Regions from separate parts of the Streptomyces sp. TLI_55 genome, predicted to be linked through region 3. Evidence: riboswitches for the same ligand, from Rfam matches in the RefSeq annotation. Region 3 holds a riboswitch; each other region holds the start of a gene.

The links. Region 3 has a riboswitch for cyclic di-AMP ahead of CRP56_RS17425 (LysM peptidoglycan-binding domain-containing protein). Riboswitches for the same ligand answer to the same signal wherever they lie in the genome.
Region 1: another riboswitch for cyclic di-AMP. It lies ahead of CRP56_RS26395 (C40 family peptidase); the one in region 3 lies ahead of CRP56_RS17425 (LysM peptidoglycan-binding domain-containing protein).
Region 2: another riboswitch for cyclic di-AMP. It lies ahead of CRP56_RS20095 (M23 family metallopeptidase); the one in region 3 lies ahead of CRP56_RS17425 (LysM peptidoglycan-binding domain-containing protein).
Region 4: another riboswitch for cyclic di-AMP. It lies ahead of CRP56_RS25365 (transglycosylase SLT domain-containing protein); the one in region 3 lies ahead of CRP56_RS17425 (LysM peptidoglycan-binding domain-containing protein).

What each region holds. Positions count from the first base shown of each region.
Region 1 is NZ_OAOJ01000001.1:5,700,604-5,704,341, reverse strand. It holds gene pcrA (DNA helicase PcrA) at 1-1,021, opposite strand, end outside; cyclic di-AMP (ydaO/yuaA leader) riboswitch at 1,276-1,432, shown strand; gene CRP56_RS26395 (C40 family peptidase) at 1,441-2,577, shown strand; gene CRP56_RS26390 (tellurite resistance/C4-dicarboxylate transporter family protein) at 2,669-3,673, shown strand; gene CRP56_RS26385 (hypothetical protein) at 3,651-3,738, opposite strand, start outside.
Region 2 is NZ_OAOJ01000001.1:4,396,728-4,400,465, reverse strand. It holds gene CRP56_RS20105 (alginate lyase family protein) at 1-1,160, shown strand, start outside; tRNA gene CRP56_RS20100 (tRNA-Met) at 1,235-1,308, shown strand; cyclic di-AMP (ydaO/yuaA leader) riboswitch at 1,546-1,701, shown strand; gene CRP56_RS20095 (M23 family metallopeptidase) at 1,713-2,747, shown strand; gene CRP56_RS20090 (aldo/keto reductase) at 2,809-3,738, shown strand, end outside.
Region 3 is NZ_OAOJ01000001.1:3,783,799-3,787,536, forward strand. It holds gene eno (phosphopyruvate hydratase) at 1-917, opposite strand, end outside; gene CRP56_RS17425 (LysM peptidoglycan-binding domain-containing protein) at 1,174-1,863, opposite strand; cyclic di-AMP (ydaO/yuaA leader) riboswitch at 1,867-2,034, opposite strand; gene CRP56_RS17430 (LysM peptidoglycan-binding domain-containing protein) at 2,229-3,185, opposite strand; gene CRP56_RS17435 (cytochrome P450 family protein) at 3,435-3,738, opposite strand, start outside.
Region 4 is NZ_OAOJ01000001.1:5,495,586-5,499,323, reverse strand. It holds gene CRP56_RS25370 (CocE/NonD family hydrolase) at 1-1,104, shown strand, start outside; cyclic di-AMP (ydaO/yuaA leader) riboswitch at 1,327-1,509, shown strand; gene CRP56_RS25365 (transglycosylase SLT domain-containing protein) at 1,513-1,959, shown strand; gene CRP56_RS25360 (HAD family hydrolase) at 1,989-2,795, opposite strand; gene CRP56_RS25355 (hypothetical protein) at 2,945-3,550, shown strand; gene CRP56_RS25350 (FAD-dependent oxidoreductase) at 3,561-3,738, opposite strand, start outside.

The DNA of each region.
Region 1 (3,738 bases), 1.9 Mb from region 3:
GGATCGTCGCGCCGCGGAAGGCGTAGATCGACTGGTCGGCGTCACCGACGACGCAGAGCTCGGCGGGCGGGACGTCGAACTCGTTCGGCGGGACGTCCTCGTCGTGCGCACCCGTCCCGACCAGTTCCCTGACCAGGGCGTACTGGGCGTGGTTGGTGTCCTGGTACTCGTCGACCAGGACGTGCCGGAAGCGGCGGCGGTAGTGCTCGGCGACATCGGGGAACGCCCGCAGCAGGTTGACCGTCGTCATGATCAGGTCGTCGAAGTCGAGGGCGTTGGCCTCGCGCAGCCGCGACTGGTACATGGCGTAGGCCTGGGCGAGGGTCTTCTCGAAGCCGTCGGTGGCCTGGGCGGCGAAGTCCTCCTCGTCGATCAGCTCGTTCTTGAGGTTGCTGATCTTGGCGCTGAAGGACTTGGGCGGGAAGCGCTTGGGGTCGAGGTCGAGGTCACGGCAGACCAGGGCCATGAGGCGCTTGGAGTCGGCGGCGTCGTAGATCGAGAACGACGACGTGAAGCCGAGCTTCTTCGACTCCCTCCGCAGGATGCGCACGCACGCGCTGTGGAAGGTCATCACCCACATCGCGTTCGCGCGCGGGCCGACGAGCTGCTCGACGCGCTCCTTCATCTCGCCCGCGGCCTTGTTGGTGAAGGTGATCGCGAGGATCTGCCCCGGGTGGACGTTCCGCTCGGCCAGCAGGTAGGCGATGCGGTGCGTGAGCACGCGCGTCTTGCCGGAGCCGGCGCCGGCCACGATGAGCAGCGGGGTGCCGGAGTGCACGACGGCGGCCCGCTGGTTCTCGTTGAGCCCCTCGATCAGCGCGGCCGCGTCCAGGGCCGGGCGCGGGGCGCCGTCGCGGTAGTACGCGTCCCGGTCCGGCGGCACGTCGAACTTCCCGCCGAACAGATCGTCCGGAACGGTTTCCGGTCCGTGCTCGTCCTCGGGCGGCGGCGGGGGTTCCTCCTCGTGGCCCTGGGGGGCCTGGAGGTTCGCCAGGAAGCTGTCGTCAAAGAGGCCTGTCATCGCTCTCCGAGTCTAGAGCTCCCCACTGACACCCCGCCCCCGCCCCGAGAATTCGGGCCCTCTCACCCTCCAGGAACCCTCCGTCACGTTCCGTGAGAAACCGCGCGATCTTCTCCCCCGCCCGCCCAAGGTCACGAAAATGTATCGGGCCTATCGGACATCAACCTTCACAGGGGCCACACCCGTTGGCTACCGTGCCGGTCAGGCCGTACGACCCCCACCGGCGAACGTCGCCGGGCCGCGCGGCCTCCGCCGAGTCCGGTGCGCCGCATGGCAGCCGGAGCCGGGGACCCACACCGACCTTGGGGTGAATCGGCCCGCCTCCCTCTCGGGGGACGGCCGTAGGGCACACCTTCCGAACCACCCGCCCGAACCCGACAGCTAACTCGGTAGGCGGAACATGGAAGGAGTCGCCTCCCTTGGCGTCGCACGCAAGGCCACGTCCTGCGGGAACGCGCGTAGCAGGCATACGCACCCCCGCGCTCGCAACGGCCGCCCTCACCTCCGTGGCCCTGCTCTCCCAGACGGCCACCGCCGCCCCCTCGGCCGACGACAAGCCGAGCCTGGAGGAAGTCGAGAAGAAGGTCGACGACCTCTACCGGCAGGCGGAGTCGGCGACCGAGAAGTACAACTCGGCCAAGGAGAAGACCGCCACGCAGCGCAAGGAGGTCGACACCCTCCTCGACGACGTCGCCCAGCGCACCCAGAAGCTCAACGAGGCCCGCGAGGAGCTCGGTTCCTTCGCCGCGGCCCAGTACCGCACCGGTGCCTCCGCGCCCGACACCGCGACCTTCCTGCTCGCGGACACCCCGCAGGACTACTTCGACCAGACGCAGCTGATGGGCCGCATGACGGACCGCCAGAAAGGCGCGGTCGACGACTACATCAGCGCGCAGTCCGCGACGATGAAGAAGCGCCAGGAGGCCACCAAGAGCCTCGAGACGCTCACCGACTCGCAGGCCGACCTGAAGACCGCCAAGGCGACCGTCCAGCGCAAGCTCTCCGCCGCGCGCGAGCTGCTGTCGCAGCTGACCGCCGAGGAGAAGGCGCGGCTCGCGGCGATCGAGAAGAAGAAGCGGGAGGAGGCCGCCCGCAAGGCCGCGGAGCTGGCCGAGCAGCAGAAGGCGGCGGAGCAGAAGGCGAGCCCCTCCCCCTCCGAAACCACCCAAACCACCCAAACCGCCGACTCCTCCTACGCCACCAAGGCCGACAAGGCGCTCGCCTTCGCCCGCGCGCAGGTCGGCAAGCCGTACGTCTGGGGCGCCACCGGCCCCGGCTCCTACGACTGCTCCGGCCTCACCCAGGCCGCCTGGAACGCCGCCGGCATCTCCCTCCCCCGCACCACCTACGACCAGGTGAACTTCGGCACCACGGTCTCCCTCGCCAACGCGCAACCCGGTGACCTGGTCTTCTTCTACGACGACGTCTCCCACGTCGGCCTCTACATCGGCAACGGCATGATGATCCACGCGCCGAAGCCGGGGGCGTACGTCCGCGAGGAGTCGATCTACTACGACGGCGAGTCGGCGATCCACAGCGTGGTGCGCCCGGCCTAGGCTTCGCGCCCCCGCACCCCCGCGCTCTTTTCTTCACGCCCGCGCGCGTGCCCCGCTCTCAACCCCCCGCGCGCTCCTTAGCATCACTTTCATGCCCGAGACGCCCCATACCTCCCCCCTCCGCACCTGGTGGGCGCAGCGCCCGCCCGCCGCCGGTTCCGCGGTGATGGCGACCGGCATCCTGTCGGTCGCCCTGCACCTGACGGGGTACGAGGTGATGTCCCGCATCGCCCTGGTGCTGGCGTGCGTGGCCTGGGTGGTGCTGGCCGCCGACTTCGCCGTACGACTACTGCGGGAGCGGTCGCGCTGGGTGGCGGAGGCCGAGACGCCGGGCGCGCTCACGGCGATCGCGGCGACCACGGTGCTCGGCACCCGCTTCTCCGCCCTGGGCTGGCAGCGGCTCGCCGAGGCGCTGCTGGCGCTGGCGACGGTGCTGTGGCCGGTGCTGGTCGTGCTGGTCATGGGGCACTGGAAGCGGCGGATGCCGGGCGCGGTGTTCCTGATCTGCGTGGCGACGCAGGGCCTGGCCGTGCTCGGCGCGACGCTCGCGGGCGCGATCTCGACGGCGTGGCTCGCGCACGCGGCGCTGGTGCTGTTCTGGCTGGGCCTGGTCTTCTACGGCCTCGCCCTGGCCCACTTCGATCTGCGCCAGGTGGCGACGGGCGCCGGGGACCAGTGGGTGGCCGGCGGGGCGATGGCCATCTCGGCGCTGGCGGGGTCGAAGCTGATCGCGGCCGACAGCGCGAGCCTGTACCTGTGGAACGCCGACGACCGAGGCGTCCTTCGCGCGGTCACCGTAGCTCTGCTGATCCTCGACCTGTCCTGGTACGTCGTCCTGCTGGTCGCCGAGTTCGGGTGGCCGCGTCCGCACTACGACGTCCGCCGCTGGGCGACGGTGTTCCCGATGGGGATGACGTCGGCGGCGACCCTGGCCGTCGCCACCGCGCTCGACGTGTCCTGGCTGAAGACGCCGGGTCAGGTGCTGCTGTGGATCGCGGTGGCGGCGTGGCTGGCGGTGGCGGTAGGTGCCGTGGCGTCGGCCCGAGCCGGGATCAAAGCCGAGGAATCTCCCCTCACGTCCACAGCACCGCGATGAAGATGTTGGCCACGGTCAGCGCGCCGACCAGCCCGAACAGTCCCTTCTCCACCTTCTCGTCGTCC
Region 2 (3,738 bases), 610 kb from region 3:
GCGCGGGGACCGGTGCCGCCACCCGCACCATGGCCCGCGCCCTCCCCCCGGACACCGCCTTCACCCACCCCGGCGTGCTCGTCAGCGAGGCGCAGCTGGAGGCCGTGAAGAAGAACGTCACCGCGGGGAAGCAGCCGTGGCTCAAGGCCTACCTCGACATGCGGGACAGCAAGTACGGGGCGTACGACTACCGGCCCGAGCCGTACGCCAGCGTCGACTGCCCGGGTGGTGACCACGCCGACCGGCCCGCGCACGGGTGTGTCGAGGAGCGCGAGGACGCCATCGCCGCCTACACCCAGGCCCTGCTCTTCCGGATCACCGGCAAGCAGCAGCACGCCGTGAAGGCCAGGGAGATCCTGGACGCCTGGTCGGCGAAGATGCGGCGGCACACCGAGGAGGACGCCGGGTTGCAGACCGGGTGGGCCGGGTCGACGTGGGCGCGGGCCGCCGAGATCGTCCGGCACAGTCCCGGCGCGGGCTGGCCGGCGGACCGGGTCGCCCGGTTCGCGACCATGCTGCGCACGGCGTATCTGCCGACCGTCACCCGCAAGGTCCCCGACTACAACGGCAACTGGGATCTGGTGATGACCGACGCCGCCATCGGGATCGCCGTCTTCCTGGAGGACCGCAAGGCCTTCGACCACGCCCTGGAACGGTTCCGCGAGCGCGTGCCCGCCTACTTCTACCTGGCGAAGGACGGCAAGCTGCCGCTCACGCCGAAGGGGTCGACCGTCAACACCCCGCAGAAGCTCACGACGTACTGGTTCGGGCAGCGGACGTACAAGGACGGCATGTCCCAGGAGACCTGCCGCAACTTCAAGCACGTCGGCTACTCCGTCGCCGCCACCGCCCATGTCGCCGAGACCGCCTGGCACCAGGGCATCGACCTGTACGGCGAGGTGAAGGACCGGCTCAAGGCCACCCTCGCCTTCCACGCCCGGTACCAGGCGGGGGAGTCCGCGCCCGTGTGGCTGTGCGGCGGCAAGGTGGACCGGAACATGGGTCCCGACCTGGAGGTCGCCCTCAACCACCTGGAGAACCGCCTCGGCATCGCCGTCCCGGCCGCCCACAAGCTCGCCGAGGAGACCCGCCCGGCCGGCACCGACAACCTCTTCGTCTCCTGGGAGACCCTGACCCACGCGGGCAATCCCGGCACCTGAGAACCGCTCGTGAGCTGGGGCGACGTAAAGGTGGCGCGAGCGGTCCCGCGGATGGCGTATGCTGGTTTCAACGACGCGGGGTGGAGCAGCTCGGTAGCTCGCTGGGCTCATAACCCAGAGGTCGCAGGTTCAAATCCTGTCCCCGCTACTGAAGGCCCAGGGCCGGAATCCAGTCAATGGATTCCGGCCCTGAGTCGTTGTCCGGGTCCTTACTGAGCGTCGGCGGCGTCGGCGGGGTCAACTCGCCCGTTTTTCACCGGCCATGACCCCTACGTCCTGCCGAAAAAGGTTAATGATCAAGCAGAACAGCTTGGAATCCGTACCCCGGGTCTATTAACGTTCGATAACGCAGCGCGGTCGTCCCAGCCGTCACAAGAGTCGGCTCCGTGCGCACGCGCCGAATCCCGCAAGGGAACCGGGGAACCACCAACTTGGGGTGAATCACGCGTAAGTCGCCGTGAACCACGGCGGTTTACGCGCGTAGGAGACCTTCCTGCTCCGAACCCGTCAGCTAACCCGGTAGGCGAGAAGGAAGGAAAGGAGCACGCCCACGTGGCGTCAAACCGGCCTGCCCCCGAGGCCCCGTATGTGCCGAGCCAGCGCAGCACCGATGCCTTCGGCTACGGCAGCTACCACCATGACGAGGGCCCGCAGGACGTCTGGAATCCCACCGAGGACTCCCTCCGTCCGCCGCGTGGCAAACACCGGGTGGCCAAGCAGCGCGGCGGAGGACTCGCCCGCAGCTCCACGGTCCTGGGCGTCGGTGTCATAGCCGCCGTCGGCGCGGGCGGCATGGCCAGCGCCAACACCGGCAAGCCGCCGGTCTCCATCTCGATCCCCGACCTGCCCAACGTGGGCGGCGTCTTCGGCGGTGACGACGAGGCCCCCAAGGGTTCCGCCACCGCCCTCAGCAGCCTGGCCACCAGCGCCACGCAGACCGCCGAGAGCGGCTCGGACGCCGGTGAGGCGCTGCGCAACCGGATCATGGCGCAGGCCGAGAGCCAGCAGAACCAGGTCGACAACAAGGCGCAGCTGGCCGCCGAGGCCGAGGTCGCCACGCAGACCGCGAAGGCCGAGGCCGCCGCGCTCAAGCAGGCCGCCGACGACGCCGCCGCGGCGAAGAAGGCCGCCGAGGAGAAGGCCGCGAAGGAGGCCGAGGCCAAGCGCCTCGCCGAGCTCGCCAAGCAGTTCACGCTGCCGACCTCGTCGTACACCATCACGGGGACCTTCGGTCAGGCCGGTTCGCTGTGGTCCTCCGGCTACCACACCGGTCTGGACTTCGCGGCCCCCACGGGCACGCTGATCAAGGCGATCCACAGCGGCACCATCACGGAGGCCGGCTGGGCCGGCTCCTACGGCTACCGCACGATCCTCACCCTCGACGACGGCACCGAGCTGTGGTTCTGCCACCAGTCCTCGATCAGCGTCAGCGTCGGCCAGAAGGTCGGCACCGGCGATGTCATCGGACGCGTGGGCGCGACCGGCAACGTGACCGGTGCCCACCTGCACCTGGAGGTCCACCCGGGCGGGGCGGACACCGGCATCGACCCGATGGCGTGGCTGCGGAGCAAGGGGCTCAACCCCTGACCTCCCGCGTGGGTCGTTGTGTACGGAATACCGGTTTCCGGAATCGGTGTTGTTCCCGTACATGACTTCTCTTCGCAAGCTGGGCACGTCCGATCTCGAGGTCTTCCCGCTCTCCCTCGGCGGCAACGTCTTCGGCTGGACCGCCGACGAGGCGCAGTCCTTCGCCGTCCTCGACGCCTACGCCGCCGCGGGCGGCAACTTCGTCGACACCGCCGACTCCTACTCGAACTGGGCGGAGGGCAACTCGGGTGGCGAGTCCGAGACGATCATCGGCAAGTGGATCAAGGCGCGCGGCAACCGCGACGACGTCGTGATCGCCACGAAGGTCAGCCAGCACCCGGAGTTCCAGGGTCTGCGGGCCGCCAACATCAAGGCGGCCGCGGACGCCTCCCTGCGCCGCCTGGGCACCGACCACATCGACCTCTACTACACGCACTTCGACAAGCCCGAGGTGCCGGTCGAGGAGATCATCGGCGCGCTGGACGAGCTGGTGAAGGCGGGCAAGGTGCGGCACATCGCCGCGTCCAACATCTCCGCCGAGCGGCTGGAGAAGTCGCTGGCCTTCTCCGAGCGCGAGGGCCTGGCCCGGTACGTGGCACTCCAGCCGCACTACAACCTGGTCTCGCGTGAGACGTACGAGGGTGAGCTGCAGGACCTGGCGGAGCGCACCGGCCTCGCCGCCGTCCCGTACTACGCCCTCGCCTCCGGGTTCCTCACCGGCAAGTACCGCGAGGGCGAGGTGGTGGAGGGTGCCCGGGCCGCCGGCGCCGGCAAGCACCTGCAGACCGAGCGGGGCCGCAAGGTGCTCGCCGCCCTCGACGACATCGCCGAGGCCCACCGGGTGCCGGTCGCCACGATCGCCCTGGCCTGGCTCGCCGCGCAGCCGACGGTGGCGGCCCCGATCGCCTCGGCGCGAGTGGTGGACCAGCTGCCGGCGCTCCTCAAGGTCGCGGAGGTGACCCTCACGGAGGCCGAGGTGCAGCGGCTCACG
Region 3 (3,738 bases):
TTGTCGCCCAGCTTGTCGGTGAGGACCTTCCAGCCGGCCCAGTCGTCCTCGAACAGCGGGTCCTCGATGGAGACGAGCGGGTAGGCCGCGACGAGCTCCTCGTAGTACTCCGTCATCTCGGCGGCGGAGCGCTCCTTGCCCTCGAACTGGTACTTGCCGTCCTTGTAGAACTCGGAGGCGGCGACGTCGAGGGCGAGGGCGACCTGCTCGCCGGGGATGTAACCGGCTTCCTTGATCGCCTCGAGGATGAGGTCCAGGGCGGCGCGGTTGGACTCGAGGTTCGGGGCGAAGCCGCCCTCGTCGCCGAGGCCGGTCGACAGACCCTTGCTCTTCAGGACCTTCTTGAGGGTGTGGTAGACCTCGGTGCCCCAGCGCAGCGCCTCGGAGAAGGACTCCGCGCCGATCGGGGCGATCATGAACTCCTGGATGTCCACGTTGGAGTCGGCGTGCGAGCCGCCGTTCAGGATGTTCATCATCGGAACGGGCAGCAGGTGCGCGTTCGGGCCGCCCAGGTAGCGGAAGAGCGGGAGGTCGCTGGCCTCGGAGGCGGCGTGGGCGACGGCGAGCGAGACGCCGAGGATGGCGTTGGCGCCGAGGGAGCCCTTGTTGTCGGTGGCGTCCAGGTCGAACATCGCCTGGTCGATCAGCCGCTGCTCGGTGGCGTCGTAGCCGACCAGCTCCGGGCCGATCTGCTCGATGACGGCGAGGACGGCCTTCTCGACGCCCTTGCCCAGGTAGCGGTTCGGGTCACCGTCGCGGAGCTCGATGGCCTCGAAGGCGCCCGTGGAGGCGCCGGAGGGGACGGCGGCACGACCCGTGCTGCCGTCGTCGAGGCCGACCTCGACCTCGACCGTGGGGTTGCCTCGGGAGTCCAGGATTTCCCGGGCTACGACGACGTCGATGGACGGCACGAGCATCTCCTTCTTGGGATGTGACGCGGCTACGGCACTGCCGCAGCGACTCTGCGAGACGAGCCTAACCGGCTCCGGGCGATCGGCCACCGCGTGGACCGCCCCGTGGACAGAACCGATCGTAAATTGTTTCCGAACGGAACAAAGACGGTTCAAGAAACCTAGTACACAACGCGGCGCAAAAAACCCCGCTCCGGTGCGTACGGGGGAACACGCACCGGAGCGGGGAGTCTGGGGGACGGGTTCAGCCGCGAGCCCCTGATTACTTCAGGTGGAGCTGCTGACCCGGGTAGATGAGGTTCGCGTCCTCGATGATGTCCTTGTTCAGCTTGAACAGGGTCTGGTAGCCGCCCTTGACCTTGTGCTTCGCGGCGATCGAGCTGAGGGTGTCACCCTTGACGACCTTGTACTCGCCGTCGCCCTTCTTGACCTTCTTGCCGGTCGGGGTGGTGACGGTCTTCTTCGCGGCCGTGCGCTCCGAGGAGCGGGAGGCCGGCTGCTCGGAGGAGCGGGTGCTGGTGTCGCTGCCGCTCGACGAGCCGGTGGAACCGGAGGACGACGAGCTGCCGCCGTTGTAGGCGGCGCCGGACAGGCCCGTGCCGCAGACCGGCCAGGCACCCTTGCCCTGGGAGGCGAGGACCTTCTCGGCGACGGCGATCTGCTGCGCCTTGCTGGCCTGGTTGGCCTGCGGGGCGTAGGCGGTGCCGCCGTACGCGGCCCAGGTCGAGGCGGAGAACTGCAGGCCGCCGTAGTAGCCGTTGCCGGTGTTGATGGACCAGTTGCCGCCCGACTCGCACTGGGCGACGGCGTCCCACTCGGAGGCGGTGGCGGCGGAGGCGTTGCCGGCCGCCATCAGCGGGGCGGCGATGGCGACACCGGTCACGCCGGCCAGAGCGGCGGCGCGGGTGGCCTTGGACGGACGACGGTGCTTGCCCTTGCCGGAAAACAGCATGGTGGATCCCCTCACCGACGCCTGCGAGGTGAGCTGTCGGGTTCGGGCCGGTTGAGTTGCCCGGCCGCGCACCCTGCGGTGCGCGACTTAACCCCAAGCCGGTCCAGCGTGAACTGCTGGGCCCGGCGCTTACCTTGGGTCCCCCGCTCCTGCCTACGGCGCTTGACGCGACGACTGTTCCCGTACAGCCGCTGGCAGGATTCGGCGTTGCGGCAGCCGGGGCTCGTGGTGACGAGCGGTGTTGACCGTAGACACGGAACCCGCGGGATTTCAAAGACGATCAGGGCTTCTGAGACTCATCCCACACTTTCGCCAAACCGGACATTCAGCGCGAAGCATGACGTGAACTCCCGCCGGTTTTCGCCCTATTCAGCCCCTACTACAAGGGTCTGACCGGGCATGATGGCGCTCGGGTCGGCACCGATGACCTTCTCGTTCAGGGCGTAGAGCCGACGCCATCCGCCGTCGAGGCCAAGGGAGTCGGCGATGGAGGCGAGCGTGTCGCCCTCGCGGACGGCGTACGTCTTCTCGTCGGCGCTCGGTCCACGGTGCCGGCCGGTGCCGGTGCTGGCGTCGCTCTCGCTCTTGGCGTCGCCCTTGCCGTCTCCGCCGAGGGCGCCGATGTCGACGAGGCTCGAAGAGCCGCCCACTTGCCACGAGTTGTCCGATTCGGCCTCATTCGCCGGAACCGTGGGCGAGTCGTCGGGCGACTGCGAGGCGGCCGGGCCAGAGTCGGACGTGTCCGACTTGGCGGACTTGTCCACGCCGGTGGAGGCGGAGGGTGACGGCGAGGTGTCGCCGGAAGCGTCGTCCGACGAGCCGGACTCCGCGGAGTTGGGCAACCCGGATGATTCCGAGTCCGATCCGGACGTATCGGACTCCGCGCCGGAACCGGACGCCGAGGGCGAACCGGTCCCGACGCCCGTGTCGACGTCGGCCGAGCCCGAGTCCTTGCTGAGCCCGTTGAGCAGCCCACAGGCGCCCCAGACGCCGACACCCTGGTCGGCGAGGACCTTCTCGGCGACGGATATCTGCTGATTGCGGCTGGCCAGGTCGGCGCTCGGGGCGTAGTCGAGGCCGCCGTACTTCTCCCAGTTGTCCTGGGAGAGGCTGAGCCCGCCGTAGGAACCGTCACCGTTGTTCTGGCTCCAGGAGCCGTCGGTCTCGCACTTGGCGACCTTGTCCCAGGTGCCGCCGTCGGCCGCGCTCGCGCCGGTGGCGGCGAGCAGCGGGATCGCGATGGCGGAGCCGGTCACTCCGGCCGCGACGAGAAGTGCCGGAGCCTGGCGGGGGCGACGGTGACGACCGTTCCCGGAGAGCATGCGGGGACCTTTCGCGAGACAGCGGTGATCGGCGTGGCGGGTGAGTCTGGGCGCCACGCTGGTTGGTGAACGTATCGGCAGACGATCACTTGTCACAAGTTAATGCCGCGCAGATCACGTGAAGATCACAGAGGTGAGGGGAAGTCACCTTCACAATGACCAGCGTCAATGGCCGAGTTGACGCGAAGTGGGCTATGAGGTCGGCGTGAAGCGGACCATGGCGCTCTATCAGGTGCCTTATGCGGCACTTTATGAGGTCGGCGTGAACTCGACCGGCAATGTCCGCAATCCACGCATGATGAGGCCGCCGCGCCATCTCAAATCGGCCGGATCCACCGCGAGTCGGAGGTCGGGGAGCCGGGTGAGGAGCGTGGCGAGCGCGGTCTGGCCCTCCAGCCTGGCGAGCGGTGCGCCGAGGCAGTAGTGGATGCCGTGGCCGTAGCCGAGGTGCTGGTTGTCACGGCGGGAGAGGTCGAGGGTGTCGGGGTCGGCGAACCGCGCGGGGTCCCGGTCGGCGGCGGCGAGCACGACGAGGACGGGATCGCCGGGGGCG
Region 4 (3,738 bases), 1.7 Mb from region 3:
GGCGTCGACACCGGCGTCATGCGGGAACCCCTGCTGCGGTCCTGGATCAGCGACTCCCACCGCCCCGCCACGGTCTACGACACGCTCCCCGGCCGCTGGGTCGGCGAGCCGGCCTGGCCCTCCCCGCACGTCACGACGGTCTCGTACGGCCTCCAGGGCGCCCCTGTCCTCGTCCGCTCCCCGCAGCACACGGGCGTGGACGCCGGGCGTTTCTTCCCGTTCGGGAACGACGCCGATCTGCCGCCGGATCAGCGGGAGGAGGACGCCCGGTCGGCCTGCTTCGAGTTCGCGGTGGGTGAGGAGACATGGGTGCTGGGGCGGCCCCGGGTGCGGTTGCGGGTGACGTGCGAGGTGCCGCGCGGACAGGTGATCGCACGGCTGTGCGATGTGGCGCCGGACGGGTCGTCGACGCTGGTCACCCGGGGCGTGCTGAACCTGTCGGCCCGGCACGGGCGGGACCGGGCGGTGCCGTGGGAGCCGGGGGCGAGCGGGGAGGTCGTCTTCGAGCTGAACGGCATCGGGCATGTCTTCCCGCCCGGGCACCGCATCCGGCTCGCGGTCTCCTCCGCGTACTGGCCGTGGATCTGGCCGCAGCCCGAGTCCGAGGCCGGCTTCACGCTGGACCCGGCCGGCAGCTTCCTCGAACTGCCGGTCAGGACACATGACGTGGACTCGGACACCGGCATCGGCTTCGGCGAGCCCGAGCAGTCGGAACCCCTGGGCGTGAACTACCCGGCCACCCTCGACGAGCCCCGCCCCGAGCGGCTGGTCGTACGGGATGTCGCCAAGGGCGAGTGGCGGCTGGAGGTCGACCCGCGCTACGGCGGCACCCGCTTCTACCCCGACGGCCTGGAGTTCACCGAGGACGCACTGGAGACGTACACGATCCAGGAGTCGGACCCGCTGTCGGCCCGCGCCCGCTCGGTCTGGTCGATCCGGCTGCACCGGCCGGAGCTGGGCTGGGACACCACCGTCCGCACCCGCTCGGAGATCACCTGCGAGGCGACCGCGTTCCTGACCTCCAACGAGGTGATCTGCAGCGAGGGCGGCGAGGTGGTCTTCCACCGGACCTGGGAGAAGCGGATTCCACGAAGCGCCGGTTAACCGCCAGTTGAGGGTTTATTGCCCGATTTGCCGTTCTCGTTCTCGACGGTGAGTTGGCTCACTTCACCCTGCCCTCACCTTGTCCGAAAACCCCGGAATTCCGGGGCGCACAAGCCGGACACCAAGGTCAACAGGTGCGATCTGTGAATCCGGTACTTGTTTCGGACATGTGCAGTCGCATACGTTCCGGGCCCGGGCGGACGCCGAATCCTGCCGCCGCCCGTAGACCGCTCACCTCACTCAGAGAACTTCACGGCAGGAGCGGGGGACCCAGGTAAGTCGCCGGGCCGGACGTCTTCGGACATACCGGTACGGCTCGGGGTGAAGTCATGCCTTCTCGGGCATGGCCGGGCAGCTCCCGCCCGAACCCGACAGCTCACCTCGCAGGCGCCGGAGAGGAACTTCGTCATGCGTCTGTCCCGCAAGCTCGCCGTCACCGGTGCCGCCGTCGCCGCACTCGCCTTCCCCGTCGTCGGCGCGACCACCGCGTCCGCGGCCACCACCACCACGGTCACCGCCACCTCGCTCGGCTACTCCGACACCCTCGACGGCTGGATCCGCGCCTCGCTCCAGGTCATGGCGCAGAACGGCATTCCCGGCACGTACGACGGCATCTACCGCAACGTCATCCGTGAGTCCTCGGGCAACCCGTACGCCATCAACAACTGGGACTCCAACGCCGCCGCGGGCACGCCCTCCAAGGGCCTGCTCCAGGTGATCGACCCGACGTTCAACGCGTACCACGTGGCCGGCACGTCGTGGGACTCCTACGACCCGGTCGCGAACATCACCGCGGCCTGCAACTACGCGGCCGCGGTCTACGGCTCGATCGACAACGTGTACGGCGCGTACTGAGGTCCGGTCGTCCAGCCTCTCGCCGAGGGCTAGTTGAAGAGTCTTTCGAGGACGACGGCGATGCCGTCGTCCTCGTTCGACAAGGTCACCTCGTCGGCCACGGCCTTGAGTTCGGGGTGGGCGTTGGCCATCGCGACGCCGTGGGCCGCCCAGTCGAACATGGGGATGTCGTTGGGCATGTCACCGAAGGCGATCGTGTCCCGCGACCCCAGGCCGAGGTGCTCGGCTGCCAGCGCGAGGCCCGTCGCCTTGGTGATGCCGCATGGCTGGAGTTCGACGGTGCCGGGGCCCGACATCGTCACCGTCGCGAGGGAACCGACGACTCCGCGCGCGGTCGCCGCCAACTCGTCGTCGGACAGGGCCGGGTGGCGCAGCAGCACCTTGCTGATCGGCTCGCACCACAGGTCGTCGCGGCGGCCCACCCGCACGGCGGGCAGGGTCGGGTGCGGCATCAGATACCCCGGCTCGATGAGCGTGAGCCCGTCGACCCCGTCCTGGTCCACGGCCGCATACACCTGCCCCACCTCGGCCTCGATCTTGCCGAGCGCGGTCTCGGCCAACTCCCGGTCCAGGGTGACCGACCACAGCAGACGGTCCGCGCCGGCGTCGTAGACCTGCGCACCCTGCCCGCACACCGCGAGCCCGGTGCTGCCGAGGTCGTCGAGGAGCGGCCGCACTCTCGGGGCCGGTCGGCCGGTCACCACCAGATGCCGGGCCCCGGCCGACGTCACCCGCGCGAGTGCGGCGAGCGACCGGTCGGAGAGCGTGTCGTCGCCTCGGAGGAGGGTTCCGTCGAGGTCGGTGGCGACGAGTGAATATGCGGTGGGTGCGGCCATGATCAGAGAATACGGATGGAATCCCCCACCGACTCGACGCGAACCGGACGGCCGCACCTTTCACATCCGTTGACACCGGCTCCGGTTGGGAGTCGGCGGGGCACCGCGCACCACCGGTTGCGTCGGCCTGTGGGTGAGATGCTCGCGGGGTGACCGATCACCCGGAGACCTTCCTGAGCCATCTGCGGACCGCCGCGGCCGGCATCCTCGAACGCTTCCCCGAGCAGCTCAAGCCCGAGATCTACGCCCTGTCCTTCCGCATCTGGCGCCTCGACGACGACGACCGCCACCCGTACGTGGCCATCGGCTACAACACCGAGAGCCAGTACGAGCGGGAGACGTACCCGGGTGACGAGGGCGAGGTCCGCTGGAACTACGCCTACTGGCTCCTCGACGGCTTCGAGATGCTCGGCAACGTCCCCGAGGATCCGGTGGGCAGCCGGGTGTACGTGGAAGAGGTCAAGCAACTCGGTGTCTGGTACGACGGCGAGTTCGACCTCGACCGGGTCCTGGACGACGACGACCTCCGCGCCCGCACCGACCTCCTCCGCCGGCACTTCCAGGACGCCGTCATCGACCTCGCCCGCCACCTCCACGCCGACGGAGTGATCGAGAAGACCCTCGGCCGCCAACTCCCCGTCGTCGTCTTCGACATGGACCGCCCCGGCTGGGAGGCCCACGCGACGGAGTACGCCAACCCGCCGGAGCTGATCGAGGAGTTCATGGCGTGGCTGCGGGAGTCCGGGGAGATCTGATCCGTCGGCCCTACCCGTGGGCCGCCGCCAGATGCCGCGCCAGCCGCGGTGAGGCGAACTCCGTGCCGCACACGAAGCGCATCACCGGTCCGTACGACGACGCCGACGGCAGGCCCGTGAAGTACAGGCCCGGCACCGAGGAGACGTATCCGGCGCCGAGCCTGGGCGCGCCGCGGCTGACCGCGAGC